4 regions of the Comamonas sp. CAH-2 genome follow, and region 1 is predicted to be linked to each of the others. Evidence: predicted binding sites of a transcription regulator. Region 1 holds the regulator's gene; each other region holds the start of a gene.

The links. Region 1 encodes FNR, which switches genes on or off when oxygen is low (the NO sensors DNR and NnrR bind a similar motif). Its sites were predicted from a motif close to TTGATNNNNATCAA; they were not measured.
Region 2: the regulator FNR is predicted to act here: its motif matches at 2,055-2,068, upstream of FYM52_RS11005 (DASS family sodium-coupled anion symporter).
Region 3: the regulator FNR is predicted to act here: its motif matches at 2,290-2,303, upstream of FYM52_RS00970 (MBL fold metallo-hydrolase RNA specificity domain-containing protein).
Region 4: the regulator FNR is predicted to act here: its motif matches at 2,236-2,249, upstream of FYM52_RS09125 (PAS domain-containing methyl-accepting chemotaxis protein).

The regions. Positions count from the first base shown of each region.
Region 1 covers NZ_VSWF01000042.1:5,565-9,725, forward strand. The annotation lists gene hemN (oxygen-independent coproporphyrinogen III oxidase) at 1-1,216, opposite strand, end outside; gene fnr (fumarate/nitrate reduction transcriptional regulator Fnr) at 1,421-2,146, shown strand; gene FYM52_RS16490 (hypothetical protein) at 2,218-2,523, opposite strand; gene FYM52_RS16495 (FixH family protein) at 2,770-3,057, opposite strand; gene ccoG (cytochrome c oxidase accessory protein CcoG) at 3,133-4,161, opposite strand, start outside.
Region 2 covers NZ_VSWF01000017.1:31,993-36,153, reverse strand. The annotation lists gene FYM52_RS11025 (flavin reductase family protein) at 1-43, opposite strand, end outside; gene azu (azurin) at 470-925, shown strand; gene FYM52_RS11015 (MBL fold metallo-hydrolase) at 1,025-1,663, shown strand; gene FYM52_RS11010 (hypothetical protein) at 1,687-1,896, shown strand; gene FYM52_RS11005 (DASS family sodium-coupled anion symporter) at 2,166-3,674, shown strand; gene FYM52_RS11000 (lactate dehydrogenase) at 3,675-4,161, shown strand, end outside.
Region 3 covers NZ_VSWF01000001.1:215,543-219,703, forward strand. The annotation lists gene FYM52_RS00965 (DUF6882 domain-containing protein) at 130-621, shown strand; gene FYM52_RS00970 (MBL fold metallo-hydrolase RNA specificity domain-containing protein) at 724-2,139, opposite strand; gene katG (catalase/peroxidase HPI) at 2,409-4,161, opposite strand, start outside.
Region 4 covers NZ_VSWF01000012.1:9,938-14,098, reverse strand. The annotation lists gene FYM52_RS09130 (H-NS histone family protein) at 159-470, shown strand; gene FYM52_RS09125 (PAS domain-containing methyl-accepting chemotaxis protein) at 565-2,106, opposite strand; tRNA gene FYM52_RS09120 (tRNA-Pro) at 2,462-2,538, opposite strand; tRNA gene FYM52_RS09115 (tRNA-Pro) at 2,643-2,719, opposite strand; gene FYM52_RS09110 (integration host factor subunit alpha) at 2,824-3,150, opposite strand; gene pheT (phenylalanine--tRNA ligase subunit beta) at 3,159-4,161, opposite strand, start outside.

The sequences.
Region 1 (4,161 bases):
TTTCCGCCGCGAAATACTGCGGGAAGTCGATCAGCCATGCGTTGTTGATCGACTCGAACAGCACCTCGCCCTGGCACATGATGGTCATGATCACGGCGCGGCGGATCAAGTCATCGCGCGTCAGCGCCAGACCGCGCACCACGGGCAGGCGTCCCTGGTCCAGCAGGTCGTAATACTCTTCCAGCGTCTTGGCGTTCTGGCTGTAGGTGGCGCCTACGCGGCCGATCGCCGAAACCCCCAGCGCAATCAGATCGCAATCCGGCTGGGTGCTGTAGCCCTGGAAGTTGCGATGCAGTCGCCCCTGGCGCTTGGCCACTGCCAGCGCATCCTCAGGCAAGGCAAAGTGGTCCATGCCCACATACACGTAGCCCGCATCAATGAAACTGGCGATGGCCGCCGAGAGCATGTTCACCTTGTCTGGCGCAGGTGGCAAGTCCTGCTGCAGGATGCGGCGCTGGGCCTTGAAACGCTCGGGCAAGTGGGCGTACGCATACAAGGCAATGCGATCCGGGCGCAGCTGTGCCACCTGTTGCAGCGTGCGCGCAAACGATTGCGCGTTCTGCTTGGGCAGGCCATAAATCAGGTCCACATTGATGGACTGGAATCCCAATTCGCGCGCAGCGGCCACCAGATCGAACACCTGCTCGGCGGGCTGCTCGCGGTGCACGGCCTTTTGCACATCGGGATCGAAGTCCTGCACGCCGAAACTCAGGCGGTTGAAGCCAACTTCCTTGAGCACAGCCAGGCGCTCGCGCGTCACCGTGCGCGGGTCCACCTCGATGGAATACTCGCCAGCAGGATCAAAGGCGAAACGCTCGCGCAGCATCTGCCACAGCTCACGCAGCTCGTCATCGGACAGGAACGTGGGCGTTCCTCCGCCGACATGGAACTGGCTGACCACCTGCCCCCGCCCGCAGTGCTGCAGGTGCAGATCGACCTCGCGCTCCAGATAGCGCATGTACGTGGCAGCACGCTCATGGTGCTTGGTCACGATCTTGTTGCACGCGCAGTAATAGCACAGCGATTCGCAAAACGGGATGTGCACATACAGCGACATCGGCTGCTTGGCAGCCGCAGCGACTTTGCGTTGCTTCAGAGCCAAGATATAGTCGCTATCACCAAACGCTTCCACAAACCTGTCTGCTGTGGGGTAAGAGGTATAGCGTGGACCAGGTACGTCGTAACGACGCAGGAGTTCGGGTGTGACGACAGTCATGAATCTTTTTTCCTTGATTGTTAGACTGTGCACCAATGGCCCGCAACCATCCTTGACGTGAATCAAGAGGTCTGCGATCAAGCAATGCCACAATTTTGACAAGCATCATTCACCGCAATCCCAGTTGTAACAGCTTCTTTTTTACCGACCTTTAACGCACCGCGTGACCCGCAAGAATGCCTGCACCACGCCGCGTCCGAGTACATGACCCCTCCAACCATCAAAGTCACCTGTTCCAACTGCAACCTGCGCGAGCTGTGCATGCCTGTGGGGCTGAGTGAGCAGCAGTTGCAGCGCATCGACGAAATTGTGGCCACCCGCCGCAAGGTCAAGCGCGGCGGCACCCTGTTCCGCAACGGGGAGCCCTTCACATCGCTGTATGCCATCCGCACAGGCTTTTTCAAGACCTGCGTGGCTACCGAAGATGGTCGCGACCAGGTGACAGGCTTCCAGATGGCCGGCGAGATCATTGGCCTGGATGGCATCGTGCATGACCACCACACCTGCGATGCGGTGGCCCTGGAAGATGCCGAAGTGTGCGTGATGCCGTTTGACGGGCTGGAGGAGGTGTCGCGCGAAGTGACGGCCCTGCAGACCCACGTGCACAAGGTCATGAGCCGCGAAATCGTGCGCGAGCACGGTGTGATGCTGCTGCTGGGCAGCATGCGCGCCGAAGAACGCCTGGCGGCCTTCATCCTAAATCTGGTGCAGCGCCTGCACGCACGCGGCTTCTCGTCGTCGGAACTGGTGCTGCGCATGACGCGCGAAGAGATCGGCAGCTACCTGGGCCTGAAGCTGGAGACGGTCAGCCGCACTTTCTCGAAGTTCGTCGAAGAAGGCATGGTGGAAGTCAAACAGCGCCACGTGCGCATTCTGGATACTGCCGCGCTGCAACGCTTGGTCAACAGCCACCAGGACTGCAACAAGTAACCACCTGCCGCTGCCTCAGCGCAGGTACACGAAAAAAGGCCTCTCTGGATTTGCAGGGAGGCCTTTTTACTTCACGCGTTGTTGGGATAGCAGGCTTGCAGCCGCTCGGGATCACCAAGCCCGGCCGACGGCGCCTGGGCTTGGGCATTGACCGCGGCGCTGGGCAGGGCCAGCACCATGGTCATCCAGCCGGCCACGGCGAAGACCGCCCAGAACGCAAAGAATGCCAGGGTGTAGATGGCCGTGCGCGACAACTCCACCGCCTGCCCCATCCACAGCATGTCGTGCGGGTCAAACGCCGCGAAAACCAGCATCTCCATCACGCCGGCCGCCACAAAGGCCGGCCAGCCAATCCACATCCAGCGTCGTGTCCACATAAAAGCACTCCTTCGCAAGGGGTTGTGCATAAATTGTGTCCACAGGCACTGCACCCTGGTTGTGGGACAAACACTGAATAAAAAAACATAGCTGCCAGCGCTTGATTCCATTGAATTTCAAATAATTTTCTATTTGAAACCTACTGATTACATGCGCCAGCAGCTATGTTTTAAGCCAATCCCCTCTGCGCGGTCATGCCCCCCGTGCTGCCGAGAACAGCACAAACGGCCTGTCAGCACGCCGCATCACTTGGGTGCCAGGTTGGGCAAATCGTCCGCAGGGGTGGCGGCATGGTTGCGCACCGCGTGCGCAGGCGCATGGCTTTTGTCCGGGTTGCGCAATTGCTCGTTGATGTTCACGCCCTTCTGGTAATAGTCGGGGTCCACAACCGGGTCCGCGCCACGCGTGGCAATGACCAAGGTGACAATGCCCGCCACCACCACAATGGCAGGACCTGCCAGCACCAGCCACACATGGCCGAATTTCCACCAGGGAGCGGTCGAGACTTCGGGCTTCATTTCAGCTTGAGACATCCTAGACTTTCTGAGAGATAAACACACATTGCGCACAATGCCCAACGGCAGCGTGCGCCAGACCAGCAATCACCATCAACGCGGCACCACGAACACCGATTTTTCGGACACACGACCCTCGCCGCTGCGCGCATCGATATCGAACACGATGTGGTGCGAACCGGGCTCCGCCACCCCGTAGGGGATCTGCACCCGCACGGCCACGCCGCGCGTCTGGGCGGGCAGCACTTCAACCTCGCCCCCCTCGACCAGTTCGATCCCGTTGAGCCCATGCACCTGCACATGGTAGGTCTGGGTGGCCTCGGTGGCGTTCATGACCTGCAGCCGATAGACATTCTCGAGCTTGCCACCGGCCACGATCCGGGCCAGCGAGGCTCGGTCACGGATCACGTCCACCTTCAACGGCTCGCGCAGCGCCATGCTCACCACCATCGCCACCGACAGGCCGACCAGAACCGCACCGTAAATCAGCACCCGAGGACGGGCGATGCGCCGCAGGATCTGGGAGCGTGGCCAGCGCTGGGTAACGGCGTTTTGCGTCGTCAAGCGGATCAGGCCCCGCGGGTAATGCATGTTGTCCATCACGTTGTTGCACGCATCGATGCACAAGCCACAGCCGATGCACTCGTACTGCAGGCCGTTGCGGATGTCGATGCCCACCGGGCAGACCTGGACACAGAGCTTGCAGTCGATGCAGTCGCCCAGTCCCTGGGACTTGTAATCCGCATCCTTCTTGCGCGGACCGCGCGCTTCACCGCGCACGGTGTCATAGCTGACCACCAGCGTGTCCTTGTCAAACATCGCGCTCTGGAAGCGCGCGTAGGGACACATGTACTTGCAGACCTGCTCGCGCATGTAGCCGGCATTGCCATAGGTGGCAAAACCGTAGAACAGCACCCAGAAAATCTGCCAGCCACCTTGCAGGGCCAGCAGCTCGCTGCCCAGCTCGCGGATGGGCACAAAGTAGCCCACAAAGGTGAAGCCGGTCCACAAGGCAAACGCCACCCACAGCAATTGCTTGAGCGATTTTTTCCAAACCTTCTCCCAGGTCCAGCCGGCCTGGTCGAGACGGATGCGCGCACTGCGGTCACCTTCGACCTTGTG
Region 2 (4,161 bases), on a different contig from region 1:
AAGCGGCCGCGTCGGGCGGTGCCGCAAGAGAGGGGATATTCACGACAGCGTTGATCTAAGTAGGTGGGAGATTATGCAAACTCTGATAGAGCGCTGTGTGGGTGGGGCTAATGTGCGTGCCGATGCTAGCCGGCCTGGCCGCCCGCGGCGCGGGTGGGCGTCACCTGCGGCACAGGGGTTGTATTTTTTGATAGCTGCCTGCGTTTGATAAATAAGGTTTTCAGATATGCAAATGCCTGAAACGTTGATGGAGCCAGCGCCACCAGCTTCTGCAAATGCAGCAGACAGGGGCTGGGGAGCGCCCTGCGGTTTGATAGGGGTCAAAGGAGGCGCAGCAAACCGCCCCCGCGTTGTGGCACGTACGCCGAACAAGGCGGATTTTGTCCGGGATTGCTTTCAGAATGCCGACAGAAGCAGCGCCGCCGGCGTTGCGCCATCTTTCCTCCCCCTTGATGCAAAGGATGTTTGCGTGAAAAAAATCTGCACGACTGTTGCCCTGCTGGCCCTTGGAAGCCTTGCCACCCCGGTCCTGGCGGCCGACTGCGCCGTCACCATCGAAGGCAATGACCAGATGCAGTTCAACATCAAGAGCGTGGAAGTGCCCAAGTCCTGCACCAGCTTCACCATGACCTTGAAGCACACCGGCAAGATGTCCAAGTCCACCATGGGCCACAACATCGTGCTGGCCACCACGGCCGACACCAACGCCGCGGCCGCCGATGGCCTGAAGGCCGGCGCGGCCAACGAGTACGTCAAGCCCGGCGATGCGCGCGTGCTGGCGTTCACCAAGATGATCGGCGGCGGCGAGACCACCTCGGTGAACCTGGACGTCGCCAAGCTCAAGGCCGGCACCGAGTACACCTACTTCTGCTCCTTCCCGGGCCACTCCTTCATCATGCGCGGCGTGCTCAAGCTGGGCAGCTGAGCGGCGCACCTCACAGAAGGTGGGCCTGCAGCCCGGCGCCCGGCTTTTTTCCGGCCCGGGCTTGGGCACAATCGCAGCAGCCACTTTGCACAGACCGCCATGTTCCAGTACCACACGATTCCTGTCACCGCCTTCCAGCAAAACTGCTCCCTGGTCTGGTGCGACCAGACGCTGGAGGCGGCGGTGATCGACCCCGGTGGCGACATCGACGTCATCGAGTGGGAGCTGGAGCGCCTGGGCCTGCAGCTCAAGGCCATCTGGCTGACGCACGCCCACATCGACCATGCCGGCGCCGTGGCCGAACTGGCGCGCAAGCGCCAGCTGGACATCATCGGCCCGCACGAGGGCGACCGCTTCTGGATCGCCGGCCTGCCCCAGCAGGGCGCCATGTTCGGCTTTCCCCCGGCCGAACCGTTCGAGCCCACGCGCTGGCTGCACGACGGCGACACCGTGGCCATCGGCCAGGAGGTGCTGCAGGTGCGCCACTGCCCGGGCCACACGCCGGGCCACGTGGTCTTCCACGCCCCGCAGGCCGAGCGCTGCTTCGTCGGCGACGTGCTGTTTGCCGGCAGCATCGGTCGCACCGACTTTCCCCAGGGCAACCACCAGCAGCTGATCGACTCCATCGTCCAGCGTCTGTGGCCCATGGGCGATCAGACCGTGTTCATCCCCGGCCACGGCCCGGAAAGCAGCTTCGGGCGTGAACGCCAGACCAACCCCTACGTCGGCAACACCTGATGGGCGCCACGGCGCGCCATTGCTTGCGGTTGCTGGTTGTGGCCGCGGTGATCGGTCTGCTGGTCGTGCCCGCCCTGGCGGCCGGCTGGGCCGCGTGGCAGGGGCAGCCGTGGGTCATGGACTGGCCGCAGTCCCTGCGCCACGCGGCGGTGCTGGGCGCCGTGTTCTGCGGGTTGCGCCTGCTGCTGGCGGGGGCCGGGTGGCTGCTGCGCGCCGTGCTGCGCAGCTACTAAGGTGTACCGAAGTTGGAATGAAAACCAGCGCTGGCGCTCATCCTGTTTGCGCAGAAAGCTCACTTTTCTGATGTTTTCTCGCGCTCGCCAGTGCGGCAGGGCCCGTGCCGGTCGGCGGTGCGCGGGCGTCCGCGAGCAGGTGCGGGCCCGTGAAATTCTTGACGCGGATCAAATCTCGCGCAGAACGCATACGGGTTAATACCTAAGTCTCCCTGCAAGAACTAGCATGGTTGCATCACGTAACGATGCATTGCTTGCGAGGAGTTCCTATGGCGTCTACGCCCGCACCCGAAACCGGTCCCATCACCTCCAGACCGGAACCCGATTCCAATAAAAAACTCGCCTTCCTGCTGCTGGCCCTGGTGCTGTACGGCATCGTGCTGGCCCTGCCGCAGCCGGCCGGCCTCAGCGCCTCGGGCCAGGTGGCCCTGGGCCTGCTGGTGCTGGTCGTGGTGCTGTGGATCAGCGAATGCGTCTCGCCCGCCAACAGCGCGGTGATCCTGACCGGCGCCGCCGTGCTGGGGCTGATGGGCACCTCGCTGACCGAAGGTGGCAAGGTGATGAATTCCTCGGCCGCGCTGACCACCATGCTCAGCGGCTTCTCGTCGACCGCCGTGCTGCTGGTGGCGGCCGCGCTGTTCCTGGCCGTGGCGCTCAAGCACACCGGCCTGGACAAGCGGATTGCGCTGATCGTCATGAGCAAGATCGGCGTCTCGCCAGCCCGCCTGGTGCTGGGCGCGATGATCGTCGGCTTCGTGCTGGCCCTGTTCATCCCCTCGGCCACGGCCCGCGTGGGCGCCGTGATTCCGATCATGATCGGCATCACCGCCGCCCTGGGTCTGGCCGTGAACAGCTCGCTGGGTGCCACCCTGATGATCGTCACCGCCAGTGCCTGCTCCATCTTCAACATGGCGATCAAGACCGGCGCGGCGCAGAACATCATCAGCCTGAACTTCATGCAGCAGGCCTTTGGCCACAACATCACCTGGGGCCAGTGGTTCATCACGGCCCTGCCGTTCACCATCGGCATGTGCGTGGTGCTGTTCTTTGCCGCGATGTGGATCCTGCGTCCCCAGGTGCCCGCCGGCGAGGACATGACCGCCAAGCTGCGCCAGCAACTGGCCGAGCTGGGCCCGGTCAGCGGTTCCGAAAAGCGCCTGATGGCCGTGGCGGCACTGTTGCTGGTGATGTGGTCCACCGAGGGCATGCTGCACCCGTTTGACACCACCACCACCACCCAGATCGGCATTGCCCTGCTGCTGATGCCCAAGATCGGGGTGATGCACTGGTCGCAGGCCGAAAAGCTGGTGCCCTGGGGCACGATCGTGCTGTTCGCCGCCTCCATCTCGCTGGGCAACCTGCTGTCCAAGACCGGCGCCGCCGGCTGGCTGGCGCAGCAGACGCTGGGCCAGATGGGCCTGTCGGCCCTGCCCGTGGTGGGCGTGATTGCCGCGCTGTCGGTGTTCAGCATCGTGCTGCACCTGGGCTTTGCCTCGGCCACCGGCCTGGCCAGCACGCTGATCCCCATCATGATCGCCTTCACGCAGACCCTGCCCGTGAGCCCCGAAACCGCGTTTGGCATCGTCATGATCCAGAGCTTCGTGGTCTCCTTCGGCTTCATCCTGCCCACCAACGCGCCGCAGAACATGCTGTGCTACGGCACCAATGCCTTCAACACCGCGCAGTTCGCCAAGGTCGGCATCGTGGTCACGCTGGCCGGCCTGGGCCTGATCCTGCTGCTGTCCGCCACCCTGTGGCCCGCCATGGGGGTGCTGTAAATGGGGGCACGCATTGGCATCATCGGCGCCGGCCAGGTCGGTGCGGCCGCCGGCTACCTGCTGTCGGCCACGCCGGGCATCAGCCAGATCGTGCTGGTCGACCAGAACGAGGCCCGCGCCGCCGGTGAGGCGGCCGACATCGGCCATGCCGCCGCCTTTGGCACGGCCGCCCGCGTCAGCGAAGGCGACTACGCCGACCTGGCCGGGGCCTCGGTGGTGGTCATCACCGCCGGCGCCAGCCTCAAGCCCGGCCAGACGCGGCTGGAGCTGCTGCAGCAGAACCTGAAGATGACGGACACCATCATCGACCAGGTCCTGAAGGTGGCGCCCGACGCCGTGCTGCTGTTCGCCACCAACCCGGTGGACGTGATGCCCGCCATCGCCGTGCACCGCTACGGCCTGCCGCCGGGCCGCGCGATTGGCACCGGTTGCTCGCTGGACTCCATCCGCTTCCGCGACCGGCTGGCCGACTACCTGGGCGTGGCCT
Region 3 (4,161 bases), on a different contig from region 1:
GTTCTGGGAAGAGGGTGGGGCTGCGCACCGCCACCCTGCGGCGGCGGTGGCACGCCCAAGCCCAGCATAACGAGAAGGGCGCCCCGCCTGCCTGACAATCATGCCTATTGCAAAAAGATGGAATCTGGAATGAGTGACGCACACGAAGCGACCGATTGGGCGGCCTGGAGCCGCGAGGCGGTCGAGACCATGGTGGCCCGCAACGCGGAATGGCCACGTCAGTTTGGCCTGCAGGGCCACCCGGCCTACCGCTGGGATCTGGAGCGTGCGCTGCTGGTGTTTGAAGGGCCATTGCACGAAGTGGTGGCCACCGTCTGCCTGGTGGGCACGACCAGCGAGCGCGAAGGCAGCTTTGTCTGGAGCTGGGCCAACGAGGCCATTCCCCCTGTGCACGGCCAGGCGCTGGAGGTGGTGCATGAATTCGGGCGTGACCACCATCTGGCACTGTTGACGACCCCGCGCATCCAGGGCGGCCGCCCGGAGGCGACCGAATGCCTGTGCATTGCCGGTCGCCTGCAGCGAGCGGTGGGCACGTTCATCGACCAGCAGGGCGATGTGGCCCTGTACTTCACCATCCTGCACCTGCAGGTGGCTGTGGACGACGATCTGGCGCTGAACTGAGGGCACGGCCGAGTCCCGGCGCTGATACCGTGCCTGCCACCGTGGAGCGTACCGTCCGGGCCCAGGCGGCTTGCCCTCAGCGCCAGGCCACTGGCATGGCGCTCACAGGGCGTACGCGCTACCGTGGCTGGGCACGACCACCTCGCTGGTGCCCCAGCCCTGTTGCTGGCGCAGTGCCGAGGCCAGTGCCTGCGAGGCCTGGGCCTCGCCATGGATGACATAGGCCTTGGCCGGTGGCCGTTCAAAAGCCCGTGCCCAGTCCAGCAGCGCCCGTTGGTCGGCGTGGGCCGAGAAGCCGCCCAGGGTGTGGACCGTGGCCTGGACCTCGATGTCGTCGCCCAGCAGGCGCACATGGCGTTCGCCATCGACCAGCCGCCGCCCCAGTGTGCCCTGGGCCTGGAAGCCGGCAATCACCACGGCGCATTCGCGGCGTCCCAGGTTCTGGTGCAGGTGGTGGATCACCCGCCCGGCATCGCACATGCCGCTGGCCGAGATGATGACGGCCCCGGACCGCACGCGCGTCAGCTTGATCGAGTCCTGGACATCGCTCACGAAATGGATGCGCAGCTGCTGGGTCAGCTGCTTGGCCTGCGCAAACAGCTCGCGGGCTTCGTCGTCAAACAGGGTGAAATGCTTGCGGGTGACTTCCGTGGCGGCAATCGCCATCGGCGAGTCGATGAAGATGTCCAGCGGCCCCAGCCGCCCCTGCGAGGACAGCTTCAGGAATTCATAGATCAGCTCCTGGGTGCGGCCGACGGCGAAGGCGGGAATCACCACATTGCCCTTGGCGACCGTGCGCTGGACCACCTCGACCAGCTCGTCGAGCGTGGACGGCATGTCCTTGTGCAGGCGGTCGCCATAGGTGGACTCGATCAGCAGCACATCGGCACTGTCAATCGGCGTGGGGTCGCGCAGGATGGGCCGCCCCGGCTGCCCCAGGTCGCCGCTGGCCACCAGCTTGCGGGTGCGCCCCTGCTCGTCGGTGAGCCAGACTTCCAGGATGGCCGAGCCCAGGATGTGCCCCGCGTCACGAAAGCGCACCTTGGCCGAGGCATGCGGTGAGAACTCGGTGTCGTAGTCCACGGTGTGGAACAGCCGCAGGCAGTGGTTCACATCGCGCAGCGTGTACAGCGGTGGCATTATCTTGTGGTGGCGGTGCCGCCCGTTGGGCTTGCTGGCCCGCTGGGTGCTGCGTTCAAAATCCGTTTCCTGGATGTGGGCGCTGTCCTTGAGCAGGACGTCGACCAGGTCCAGGGTGGCCGGCGTGGTGAAGATTGGCCCGTTGAAGCCCTGCATGGCCAGCCGCGGCAGCATGCCGCTGTGGTCGATGTGCGCATGGGTCAGCAGCACAAAATCGATGCGTCGCGGGTCGAAGGCAAAGGGTTCGTAATTGCGTTCCCGGGCTTCGCGATTGCCCTGAACCATGCCGCAATCAATCAGGAAACGGCAGTCCGCCGCCTCCACCAGAAAACACGATCCCGTGACTTGCTGGGCGGCACCATGAAAAGTGATCTGCATGAATGAGGATCCGGGCCTGTCCCTGTGTTACAGGAGAGCACACCACCCTCGGACAGGCCTGTGCAGCGGTGGTGCACAGGTCCACCATACGCCAGAAACGGAGGGCAGTTCAAGCCAGGCGCGGTGCGTGGCCCGCTGTGGCAGCCTGGCTTGATACAGGGCAAACCGCGCGCTGCCTGGCACCGTAGGTGTACGCTGCCAAGAAAAAGCGCCCCGAAGGGCGCGGCAGGAGCGGGGCAGCGCTGGGGCCGGTGCCCCAGTGTGGTGTCTCACTTCTTCAGGTCAAAGCGGTCCAGTTCCATGACCTTGGTCCAGGCGGCCACGAAGTCGTGGATGAACTTGCTGCTGGAACCTGCTTCGGCATACACCTCGGCCAGTGCGCGCAGGATGGCGTTGGAGCCAAACACCAGGTCCACACGGGTACCGGTCCACTTCTTGGCGCCGGTCTTGCGGCACACGCCTTCGTAGGTGCCATCGTCCAGCGCCTTCCACTGGGTGCCCATGTCCAGCAGGTTGACGAAGAAATCGTTCGTCAGCTTGCCGGGTGTCGCGGTCAGCACACCGTGCTCACTGCCATCGGTGTTGATGTTGATGGCACGCAGGCCGCCGAGCAGCACCGTCATTTCGGGGGCGGTCAGCGTCAGCAGTTGTGCCTTGTCGATCAGCAAGGCCTCGGCAGGCGCTGCGAACGCCTGCTTCTGGAAGTTGCGGAAGCCATCGGCCACAGGCTCCAGCACATCGAACGATGCGGCATCGGTTTGCTCGGCACTGGCGTCGGTGCGACCGGGGGTGAACGGTACCGAGATCTGCGTGCCGGCATCGGCGGCGGCCTGTTCCACACCGGCGCAGCCACCCAGCACGATCAGGTCGGCCAAGGAGATGCGCTTGTCGCCCTCGGCAGCTTTGTTGAACTCGCGCTGGATGCCTTCCAGCACGGCCAGGACCTTGGCCAGCTGCACAGGGTGGTTGACGGCCCAGTCCCTTTGCGGGGCCAGGCGGATGCGGGCCCCGTTGGCGCCGCCGCGCATGTCCGAACCCCGGAAGGTCGAAGCCGCGGCCCAGGCCGTGCCCACCAGTTCCTGCACGCTCAGGCCGGAGGCCAGCAGCTTGGCCTTCAGTGCGGCCACGTCGGCGGCATTCACCAGCGGGTGGTTGACGGCGGGCACAGGGTCCTGCCAGACCAGCTCTTCCTTGGGCACTTCGGGGCCCAGGTAGCGTGCACGCGGGCCCATGTCGCGGTGGGTCAGCTTGAACCAGGCGCGGGCAAAGGCTTCGGCAAAAGCCTGGGGATTTTCCAGGAAGCGGCGCGAAATCTTTTCGTAGGCCGGGTCCATGCGCAGCGACAGGTCGGTGGTCAGCATGGTGGGCTTCTTGTTGGGTCCACCATGGGCGTCGGGGATGACGTCACCGGCATCCTTGGCCACCCACTGGATGGCGCCGGCGGGGCTGTGGGTCTTGACCCACTCGTACTTGAACAGGTTCTCGAAGAAGTAGTTGCTCCACTGTGCGGGGGTTTGCGTCCAGGTCACTTCCAGGCCGGAGGTGATGGTGTCGCCACCGTGGCCGCTGCCAAAGCTGCTGGCCCAACCCAGGCCCTGGGCTTCCAGGCCGGAAGCCTCGGGGTCGGTGCCGACGTGGCTGGCTGGCCCTGCGCCGTGGGTCTTGCCGAAGGTGTGACCACCGGCGATCAGGGCGACGGTCTCTTCATCGTCCATGGCCATGCGGGCAAAGGTCTCGCGGATGTCGCGGGCGGCCGACAGTGGGTCGCCATTGCCGTCCGGGCCTTCGGGGTTGACGTAGATCAGGCCCATCTGCACCGCAGCCAGCGGGTTCTCCAGATCGCGGTCACCGCTGTAGCGGCTGTTGGGTTTGTCGCTGGTGGCCAGCCATTCCTTTTCCGCACCCCAGTACACATCCTGATCGGGTTCCCAGGTGTCGACGCGACCACCGGCAAAACCGAACGTGCGAAAGCCCATGGTCTCCAGTGCGACGTTGCCGCACAGGATCATCAGATCGCCCCAG
Region 4 (4,161 bases), on a different contig from region 1:
AGCGCAGCACCTTTTCTTCAGCGACCCACGATTTCCGCAAGAAAGCTGCACTCCCTGTCCGTATTAATTTTTGTTTCCTGCAAACTCAGATAAAATGGAAAACCAATTGAGATTGCGTTTCGGCGTAACTCCCCTTTTCACCGATACCTCTGAACTTGATGACTACTTATAAAGAGCTACTGGCCCAGCGCGCAGAACTGGAAAAGCAAATTGAAGCGGCACGCAAAGAAGCCCTGGCTTCTGCCATCGCCCAGGTGCGCGCCATCGTGGCCGAGTACGAATTGACCGAAGAAGACGTCTTCTCCAAGAAAACCACCCGCGTGGCCGCCAGCACCGGTGCCAAGACCGTGGCCCCCAAGTACCGCGACCCCGCCACGGGCGCCACCTGGACCGGCCGCGGCAAGCCCCCACTGTGGATCGCCGGCCAGGACCGCCTGAACTTCCTGATCCAGGACCAACAAGCCGCCTGAACCGCGCACACCCCATCAAAAAAGCCCCGACAGCCAAGTGCTCCGGGGCTTTTTTGATTGCCAACCCCCATCCACCGATGGGGACCGCACTCCGCTACAGCCTGAAGACCTCCAAGGTGCGGCCCAAGATGGCGGCATTGCTGCTCATGCCCAGGGCGGACTGCGCCGATTCTTCGGCCTGGCGGGCATTGCCCTGGGTCACCGTGTCCAGATCGCGCAAGGCGGCATCCACCTGACCGATGCCGCTGGCCTGGTCGCGCGAGGCATCGCCAATCGCCCCCATCAGATCACTCACATGGGCCACAGCCTGCACCACCTCGGCGATGGTACGCCCGGCATCCTGCATCTTCTCCACCCCCTGCCCCATCTGCGTGTGCGAGTCCGAGATCAGCCGCCGGATTTCCCCCGCCGCCTGGGCACTGCTTTGCGCCAGGGCCCGCACTTCTCCGGCCACGACCGCGAAACCACGCCCTTGCTCGCCGGCGCGCGCGGCCTCCACCGCGGCATTCAGCGCCAAGATGTTGGTCTGGAACGCGATCGTCTCGATGGTGGCGATGATGCTGCCCATCTGCTGCGACGAACGGCGGATGCTCTCCACCAGGCTTTCCACGTGCTCCATGGCCTTGCCACCCTCGGACGCCAGCTGCGCACTCTTCTGGCTTTCCGCCATCACCTCCAGCGTGGTCTGCTGCGACTGCCCCAGCGCCTGGGCCAACACCTGCATGGTGCTGGCCGTTTCCTGCAGCTTGCCGGCCTGCACATCGGTGCGCTGCGCCAGGTGGGTGGCGCCCGCCGCAATCCCGTGCGACAGATCGGTGAAGCTGCCAATCTCATGCCGCGCATCGCCCACCACCGCGCGCAGGTTGATGTGAATCTGCTGCAAGCGCTCCATCAGCAAGGCCATGGGATGGCGCCCCGGCAACAAGGGCGGCAAGGGTTTGTTCAGCTGGCAGCCGGCCAGATCCGTGGCCAGCGCCTGCACCTGCGCAAACGGCTGGCTGACACGTGCATGCAAGCGCCACAGCGCCAATCCCATCCACGCCAACAACGCCAACGCCTGCACGGCCAGCTGCCACGGCTGGATCCAGCCCATCCAGGGGAAAATCAGGGCCAGCGCCAGCACCGGTGCCAGCATCCAGGCCATGCGCTGCGTGAAGGACAGGCGCTGCAGCTTGCCCAGGTGGTTGCGCCAGCCCTGGCGGCGCACATGACCGGCGTGCAGCGCCACCGAAGGCTGCGGTTGCCCCCGCTGGGCATGCAACTGCGCATACAGGGCCTCGGCCGACTGCACCTGCGCCCGCGTGGGCTTGGCCCGCACCGACATATAGCCCACGGGCCTGCCCTGGTGCACGATGGGCGTGACATGGGCTGCCACCCAGTAGAAGCTGCCGTCCTTGCGCCGGTTCTTGACCAGCCCCTTCCAGCTGCGACCATGGCCAATCGTGGACCACATGTCCTTGAAGGCCTCCGGCGGCATGTCCGGGTGACGCACCAGGTTGTGCGGCTGCCCCATCAATTCCTGCATGGTGTAGCCGCTGACGCGCTCGAAAGCGGCATTGCAGTGGGTGATGCGCCCCTGGCTGTCGGTGGTGGACATCAACAGCTCGTCCGCCGGGTAATCAAATTCTTGGTCCATCACGGAAAGGTTTTCGCGCATACACGTCGTTCTCAGAGACCCCGCACACGCACAAAATTGGTGCAAGGCATGGCTGGCGCCAGACAAAGGCGCGATCCTAAGTGCCTGCCACGGCCCCACGATGACAGTTTGACGTTAATTAACGCGGCGGCATCCAAGCCTTGTCCTGCGTGAAACAAAGCGCAGAAAGGGCTTGACCCGCTACCAAAAACATATCTACTTGCGCACGCTGCTTCTGGTGTTCTGTACCAAAGATCTTGCAAAAGCCGGCCAGGCCTGCGCTAGCCGCTATGCTTGGTGATTTATATGCACCAATGAAAAAGGCCTTGATCTGAAGATCAAGGCCTTTTCAAACTGGTCGGCGTGGCGGGATTCGAACTCGCGACCCCTTGCACCCCATGCAAGTGCGCTACCAGGCTGCGCTACACGCCGAAGCCTCAGATTATACCGCGGTTTTGACACCCACTTTTCCAAACACTGAGGATGCTTGGGAAGTGAAATGTGCCAGATGGGTATCTGGCACATTTTCGATAAATTGGTCGGCGTGGCGGGATTCGAACTCGCGACCCCTTGCACCCCATGCAAGTGCGCTACCAGGCTGCGCTACACGCCGAAGCCATGATTGTAATCCAGTTTTTGTAGCATCTGAGGCAAATCAGACGCCGCAAACCACAGATTTCAACCAGATCCTTTGAAATCAAGGACCTAGCCCTCCACTCAGCCCTGGATCTGCTCCTTGAGCTTGGTGCTGGCGTGGAAGGTCACCACACGGCGTGCATCGATGGGGATCAGCTCGCCGGTGCGCGGGTTGCGTCCGGGGCGCGGCGCCTTGGTGCGGATCTGGAAGTTGCCGAAGCCCGAGAGCTTGACCTCCTCGCCCTGCACCAGGCTTTGCGCGATCAGGTCAAAGTAGGCATCCACCATGTCCTTGGCCTCGCGCTTGCTCACGCCCAGTTGGTCAAACAGCAGATCGGCCAACTGGGCCTTGGTCAAGGCGCCCGCTGTGTCCACGTCGCTGTCCATCAGCACTTTGCTTGCTTCCATGGTCTGCCTCATCCGCGCAGGCGGGCCTGCACTTGGGTTTGCAAGGCGGCAATCGCCGCCTGCATGGCGGTGTCGATGTCCACGTCGGTCAGCGATGCATCATCGCGACCCAGGGTCAGGCGCACGGCCAGACTCTTCTCGTCCTGCGCCAGGCTGCCGGGTGCCGCTTCCTCACCGGCCTTGAGCTTCTTGGGACGGAACACGTCGAACAGCACGGCATGGCGCAGCATACCGCCGGGCACGCCCGCGGCAATCGCCTGCATCACCTGGGCATGGGTCACGGCCTCCTTGACTACCACGGCAATGTCGCGCTCCACCGCCTGGTGCTTGGCCACGGGGGCAAACACGGGCACCTGGCGGGCCAGCACGGCGTCCAGCTCCAGCTCGAACATCACCGGCGCCTGGGCCAGATCCCATTCCTGGCGCCACTGGGGATGCAGCTCGCCGACAAAGCCAATGGCCTGGCCGTCCAGCAGCACACGGGCGCAACGGCCGGGGTGCATGGCCGGGTGCTCGGCAGGCTCGAACACAGGCTTGAGCGGTGCCAGCAGCGCTTCCACATCGCCCTTGACGTCGTAGAAGTCGACCTTGGCATCCACACGGCCCCACTGCAGCTGCTCGGCCGCGCCATAGGCCAGGCCGGCCACGCGCATGGGCTGGAAGAAGCCCTTGACGGTGGTGTCGGAGTCGACCACGGACGCATCCTTGAAGAACACGCGGCCCAGTTCGAACACGCGCACACGCGGCGCCTTGCGGTCGACGTTGAACTTCAGCACCTGCATCAGCGAGCCGATCAGGCTGGAGCGCATCACGCTCAACTGGCTGGCAATCGGGTTCAACAGCTTGACGGGATCGTGGTTGCCCGCCAGCTCGGCTTCCCACTTGGCTTCCACGAACGAGAAGTTGATGGTTTCCTGGTAGCCCAGGCCGGCCAACGCATGGCGCACGGCGTAGGGGCTGCGGCGGTTTTCCGCGCGCAGCTTGGGCGCGATGGGCGCCAACGGCTTGGTG